One region of the Kitasatospora sp. NPDC048715 genome, then DNA from elsewhere that is predicted to be linked to it. Evidence: riboswitches for the same ligand, from Rfam matches in the RefSeq annotation. Region 1 holds a riboswitch; the other holds the start of a gene.
The links. A riboswitch is a leader RNA that binds a small molecule or an ion and turns the genes downstream of it on or off. The one in region 1 is predicted to bind cyclic di-AMP.
Positions count from the first base shown of each region.

Region 2: it holds a riboswitch for cyclic di-AMP, as region 1 does, so the genes downstream of both, ACGFSC_RS22510 (transglycosylase family protein) here and ACGFSC_RS30395 (NlpC/P60 family protein) in region 1, are expected to answer to the same signal.

Region 1 is NZ_JBICVH010000018.1:61,364-64,759, forward strand. Features, by position in the region: gene ACGFSC_RS30390 (NlpC/P60 family protein) at 1-367, opposite strand, end outside; gene ACGFSC_RS30395 (NlpC/P60 family protein) at 607-1,743, opposite strand; cyclic di-AMP (ydaO/yuaA leader) riboswitch at 1,754-1,907, opposite strand; gene ACGFSC_RS30400 (NlpC/P60 family protein) at 2,246-3,283, opposite strand.
Region 2 is NZ_JBICVH010000011.1:312,821-316,216, forward strand. Features, by position in the region: gene ACGFSC_RS22500 (LacI family DNA-binding transcriptional regulator) at 1-103, shown strand, start outside; gene ACGFSC_RS22505 (hypothetical protein) at 205-405, opposite strand; gene ACGFSC_RS22510 (transglycosylase family protein) at 720-2,120, opposite strand; cyclic di-AMP (ydaO/yuaA leader) riboswitch at 2,107-2,277, opposite strand; gene ACGFSC_RS22515 (hypothetical protein) at 2,731-3,396, opposite strand, start outside.

The sequences.
Region 1 (3,396 bases):
GCGAGAGGATGAGCTGGGCGGTCTGGGTCATCCCGCCGCCGCGGTACTCGGCCCCGGCCACCGTCGCGAGGTCGCCCCGCAGCCCGTTGAGCTGGTCCTGGGCCACGGCGATCTCGCCCTGGAGGATCGTGGTCTCGCCCTGGAGCCGCCGCTGGGCCTCCTGCGCCGCGTTGGCCTTCTCGGACGCCTGCTCGGCCTCGTCGTACAGCTGTTCCACCTGCGTCTTGACGTCCTGGCGGTCGCCCGGGTCGGGGCTGCCGGGGGCGGCCTGGGCGCTGCCTCCGGCGGCCACACCCAGGGCGGTGGCGGCGGCCGCGGTCAGCACCAGCGCCCGGGCGAGCAGTTGGGAACGGCGGTGCACGGGCATGGCGGCAGCGGCTCCAATCCTGCGGCGCGGCTCCCGCCGCCGCACCGGGACGGGCGGCCGTCGAGCGGGAGTCCGGTGGCAGACGTTAGCGAGTCAGGGCAAGCGAGTCCAAACCCCTGCCAACCCGAATATTCAGGCTGTTGTCGGACATTTGATCGGCCCTCGGGAAAAGCCGCAGGAAAAACCGCAGGCCCGGCCTCCCCTGGGGGAGGCCGGGCCTGGAAGCGTCCGAGCGGTGATCAGACCCGCACGATGGAGGCCAGCGGCATGTTGGTGACGGCCTCGTAGCGCACCGACGCGCCCGGCTTGGGCGCGTGCAGCACCTGGCCGTTGCCCGCGTAGATGCCGACGTGGTGGGCGTCGGTGTAGAAGATCAGCAGGTCGCCGGGCTGGGCCTGGGAGATGTCCGAGCCGATCCGGGTGCCGGCCGAGGCCTGCGCCTGCGAGGTGCGCGGCAGCGACACGCCCGCCTGGTTGAACGCCCAGACCATCAGACCGGAGCAGTCGAAGGAGCCCGGGCCGGTGGCGCCCCAGACGTACGGGCTGCCGATCTTGGAGGCGGCGGCCGAGAGCGCGGCGGCACCGCGCGAGCTGCCCGGGGCCACCTTCACCGGGGAGGAGGCGGTCGAGCCGGCCGAGGCGGTCGAGCCGGCCGCGAGGTCGCCGCGGCTGTTGTCGCGGGAGGCGCGGTCGGCCTGCTGCTGCTGGGCCTGGGCGGCGTCGGCCTTGGCCTTGGCGTCGGCCGCGGCCTTCTCCTCGGCCTGGCGCAGCGCCTGGCGCTCCTGCTCGGTCAGCGTGTTGAGCAGGTCCTGGGCCGCCTTCAGCTTGCCCTGGACCTCCTCCTTGGAGGCCTTCAGCTGCTGGGTGGTCGACTCCAGCTCGGCGAGCTTGCCCTGGGCCTCGTTGCGGTCCTGGTCGAGCTTGCGCTGCTGCTCCTGGAGCTCCTTCAGCTGACCCTTCTGGGTGCTGCCGGCCTGGTTCAGCGCGTCGGCCTGGCTGAGGAAGGTGTCCGGGCTGGAGGAGAACATCAGCTGGACGGTCGGGGATATGCCCCCGTTGCGGTACTGCTCGCCGGCGATCTCGGCCAGGCCGCCCTGGAGCTCGGTGACCTGGGCCTGCTGACGGGCCACCTGGTCCTGCATGCCGGAGACCTGCTTCTCCAGCTCCTGCTGCTTGGCCTGGGCCGCGTTGTAGTTCTCGGTCGCGATCTCGGCCTGCTCGTTGAGCTGGTCGACCTGCCCCTTGACCTGTTCCTTGGTCGGCTGCGGGTCGGCGTGGGCGCCTTGCGCGGAGAGGACGACGGCTGCCGCGGCGACACCGGTCAGGATCGAGACCCGGGCGCGGCCTGCGGGCTTGGGACGACGATGGGACGCCACGAAGGCGGACTCCTTCTTCCTACGTCCGCCTACCGGGTGAGCTGACGGGTTCGGGCCGGAAGCATGCCCTACGACGCCTCACGGCCGTTCCATCGGCCGACCTGGCGTCGATTCACCCCGGAGGAACGTGGTTCCCCGGCTCCGCTCCGCAGCGCCCCCAAAACACTGGGCTCCCCTGTCGGGCAGTCGCTTCGACCTGCCCCGCTGCCTCACGAACTCGACGGTAACCACCGCCGCCACCCTGGCTGGGCGATCGACAGTGCGGTGGTTCAGGGCACGACCCTAGTAACTGAACCGTGATCGGTTCAAATCCTTGTCAGAAAAAAGACCAAAGATTTCCCAAGTTCTTCTGTGAAAATGACCGATGGTGACCACTGGCACACAGATGGCTGATCAGTTCTCAGCATGTGGTCGCGAAGGGACGGAAAGCCGAACGCCACCCCCGAACGAGGGGTGGCGCTTTTCACAGCCCCCGGAAGGGCCCCGCGGGCGTGTCGGGCCGTCAGACCCGGCGGATCGTGTTGATCGACATCGCGTCGGCCTTCATCACCTTCACCACGTCACCGGTGTGCGGCGCGTGGACCACCATGCCGTTGCCGATGTACATCCCGACGTGGTGCATGTCGTTGCCGTAGACCACCAGGTCGCCCGGCTGGGCCTGGTCCAGCGAGGGCACCCGGGTGCCGTAGTGGCCCTGCTCCTGCGAGGTGCGCGGCAGCGAGACGCCCGCCTGCCCGTACGCCCAGACCATCAGGCCCGAGCAGTCGAAGGTGGTCGAGCCGGTGGCGCCCCACACGTACGGCGAGCCCTGCTTGCTCATCGCCTTGGCCATCGCCACGGCCGCGTAGCCGCTGGCCGGCGGCAGGCTGCTGAGGTCGACCCGGTCGCTGCCGCGCGAGGCGCGGTCGTCCTGCGCCTGCTGGGCCTTCAGCGCGGCGCGGTCGGTGGCGCTCAGCGAGTTCAGCAGGTCCTGGGCGGCCTTCAGCTTGGTGTTGACGTCCGCCTTGGCCTGGTTCAGGTCCTTGGTGGTGGTGTCCAGCGAGGCGAGCACGGCGGAGGCCTCGACCTTCTCCTGGTCCAGCCGGCGCTGCTGGTCCAGCAGCCCCTTGAGCGCCTCGGCCTGGCTGCTGCTGGCCTGCTGGACGGTGGAGGCCTTCTCCAGGTAGCCGGACGGGTCGGAGGTGAGCATCAGCTGGACGGACGGGTCGATGCCGCCGGTGCGGTACTGCTCGCCCGCCACCTCGGCGAGGCCGCCCTGGAGCTGGGTCATCTGCTCCTGGCTGCGGGCCACCTGGTCCTGCAGCTGGTCGGCCTGCTTGCGCAGCTGGTCGGCCCGCTCCTTGGCGCCGTTGTACTTCTCCGCCGCCTGCTCCTGCTCCTCCTGGAGCTGGTCGATCTGCGCCTTGACGTCCGTTTTGTTCGGCTGCGGCGCGGCGTGCGCGGCCACCTGGGCGGAGAGGGCGACCGCGGTCGCAGCAGCAGCGGTGAGCACGGAGATCCGCGCGCGGCTCGGCTGCTTGGGACGGCGGTGGGAGGCCAAGGGTCCTGCTCCTTCTTCCAACGGACTCACCTGATGGGATGAGATTCCGGAAAATAGGTTTGACGCCAGACCCTAGTGAAGATCTATCCGTTTTGCCACTCCCCCGAAGGTGT
Region 2 (3,396 bases), on a different contig from region 1:
CGCGCTGCTGGAGGAGGTCGGCGGAAACGCGGCCCAGCGCGGCGAGTTCATGTTCCAGCCGGAGCTGGTGATGCGCGGGTCCACCGGGGCCTGCGCGCGCTGAACCCCGGCCGTCACGGCCGACGGAAGGGCCCCGGAGGGCGGTTGCTCCCCGGGGCCCTTCGGCGTGCGTGCGTGCGGTCGGCCGCCCGGGCCGTCGGGCGGTCAGCCCTCCTGGGCGGTGGGGCGGTCGACGGTCGGTCGGTGCCCGTCGGCCGCCTCGCCGGTACGGGTCTCGGTACGGCGGCCGCGGGCCAGGTAGTCGCGCAGGACCAGTTCGACGGCGTCCTGCGGGTTCTTGGTGCCGGAGAGCAACATCGCGTCGATCGCGAGGTTCGCGTCGAGGGTGACGGTGACCTGGGCCATGTGACTCCTCCTCGGGTGCAGAGCAGCAGCATGCCCGTTGGGGCGGGGATTCACCACGGGGATTCGTCGTGGTGATTCAGCAGGGGCTTCGCCATGGGGATTCGCCGTGGGGATTCAGCACGGAGCTTCACCGCGGGGATTTGCCACGAGGTACGGCCGGAGGCATGCCGGAACCCCCGGGGAGGAGCGACCAGACTCTCCCCGGGGGCGTGGGCGGTCAACGTTCGGACGACAGCTGACAGATGATGAAATCTGTTATCTGTTATCTGTCAGCTGTTATCCGTCGTCCGCCGTCCGTCAGCTGTTCGCCGTTCTCAGACCCGGCCGGCGAAGTCCGGGGCCCAGTTGGCGATGCTCTGCTCGCGGACGCCCGAGCTCGGGTTGGCGGCCTCGACGTACTTGCCGTTGCCGACGTAGATCGCGACGTGGTAGACGCCGGAGTCCTTGCCGTTGTTGGACCAGAACAGCAGGTCGCCCGGCTGGAGGCTGTCCAGCGAGACGTGGGTGCTGGCGGCGGCCTGGTCGGCGGCGACGCGCGGGACGGAGACGCCCGCGGCGCGCAGCGCGGCCTGGGTCAGGCCGGAGCAGTCCCAGCCACCGTTGCCGGTGCCGCCGTAGACGTACGCCTGACCGACCTTCGACTCGGCGAAGGAGACCGCGGCGGCCATGCTGCCGGTGGCGGCCGGAGCCTGGGTCTGGGTCTGGGCCGGAGCCTGGGTCTGCGGAGCGGGCTTGGCGGCCGGCTTGGTGGACGGCTTGGCGGCCGGGGTCTGGGCCTGCGCGGTCGGCTGGGCGTTCACGGCACCGCCGTTCGCGGACTGGCCGGACTTCTGCGAGCGGTCGAACCAGGTGAAGTCCGAGCCGGACTTGCCGGTGGCGGACTGGCCGGCCTGGGCCTGGCCGTTGCCGCCGAAGGACAGCTGCTGGCCCGGGTAGATGCTGTCCGGACCCTCGGTCAGGGTGCCGCGGTTGAGCTCGTACAGCCGCTGCCAGCCGCCCTGCACCTTGTGCTGGTCGGCGATCGCGGACAGCCAGTCGCCCTCGACCACGGTGTAGTCGCCGTTCTGGGCCTGCTGCTGGCGCTTCTGGACCCAGTCGCTCCGGTTTCCGGAGGCGGTGGAGTCGGTGCTGGCCTGCGTGCCGTCCTGGGCGGGCGCGGCGGGCGCGGTGGGCGCGGCGGGCTTGGCGGCCGGGGCCTGGGTCTGCGGAGCGGGCTTGGCGGCCGGGGCGGCCGGCTTGGCGCTCTGCGCGGGCTGCGCGGGCTTGGCGGTGGTCGAGCCGGCGGTGGAGCCCGCCGAGGTGTCGACGGCGGCCGCGGCGCCGCCCTTGGTGAGGCCGGCCTGGACCGAGCACACCGGCCAGGCGCCGGGGCCCTGCGAGGCGAGGACCTTCTCGGCGACGGCGATCTGCTGGTCCTTGGTGGCCAGGTCGGCGCGCGCCGCGAAGGCGGTGCCGCCGAAGGCGGACCAGGTGCTGGAGGTGAACTGGAGGCCGCCGTAGAAGCCGTTGCCGGTGTTGATGCTCCAGTTGCCGCCGCTCTCGCACTGGGCGACCTTGTCCCAGGTGGCGACGGTGGCGGCGGAGGCGGTGCCGGAGGCGATGCAGGGGACGGTGAGGCCGACGCCCGCGACGCCGAGGGCGGCGATCACGCGACGGGTGCGGCTGGACAGACGAGTGCCGTTGGTGGGCAGCATGAAGACGCGGTCCTCTCCCACGCCTGCGAGGTGAGCTGTCGGATTCGGGCTGGAGTTGCCCGGCCGCGCTGTGGGCGCGGCTTCACCCCTAGCCCTGGACCGTTCCGGAGATCGGTCCGGGGCGACTTACCTGTGGGTCCCCCGCTCCTGCCGTGGTGCGATTTCGCGCTGCCAGGACATCCGACGGCAGGACTCGGCGTCGCGGATGAACCGGGTTCGTGTGGTCACGAACGGGGAGCACGTTAATCAGACTTAAGTTCAAACTGCAAATGGCTGTGATGCGCATCACGGTTTAGTGGGAACTGCCAAAATTGCCGCTCTCCATGATCGTAAATGATCGTTTTCAAGCAACCCTGTTGTGGAAGCCCACAACTGGCAGCACTTCAGAAGTGGTGTGACGGCGCGTCGAATCGCGGGCCGGAGCGCCCCGGCGGATGATGCGGCGGCTGTGATGCGAGCGCCCGCGACCGCGTTTCCTATTTCCTTTCAAAAAGGCCAGAACGGACATTCCACTTCGCCGCCGTCCGACTTCCGCGCGGGACGGCCATGGGCGGGCGGAGCAAAACCGAAGGGCCCGGAACGCATGCCGTTCCGGGCCCTTCGGAGCGCGCGAACCGGCGCGCGACGTCGACTACCGCCCTGCGGGCCCCTGGGAGGCCGCGTGGGCGCCGCGGACGCCCTCCAGGGCCCCCTCGGCCTCGGCGGCGGCCGCCGCCTCCGCCTCGGCCCGTGCCAGGTCCTCCGGGGACGGCGCGGGCAGCGCCGCCAGGTAGGTGGAGGCGATCAGCTGGCCGACCGACGGGTACGAGCCCAGCGGCGCGGCCGACGGGCAGCCGGTCTCCTCGGCGGCGGTGGCGAGCAGCTCGGAGTCCGCCTCCGGGCCGATCACCAGCGGGGCCAGCGCCGGGCGCTGCGAGCCGGTGTCCCTGAGGTGGTTGACGGCCGCGGCCACCGAGCCGGGCACGTCGAGCGCGGCGGCGACGACCGGCACGGCCAGTCGGGCGGCCAGCAGCACGCCGGTGATGCCGGCCGCCGCGGCCGCGTCCTCGCCGCCGACGGTGGTCAGCACCACGCCGTCCGCGGCGGTCGCGATGGCGAACAGCCGGGCGCGGTCGGCCCGGGCCAGCCCGGCCTCGGACAGCCGGACGTGCACGGCCTCGGCCAGCAGCGGGTGCGGGCCCAGCGGGTCGGTGACGGGCGCGCCGTACTCGGCGGCGAGCGCGTGAAGCTCGGTCAGGAAGGTGTGCGGGCCGGGCACCAGCGGCACCAGGACGGGCGTCGGCAGCCCGGCCTCGGC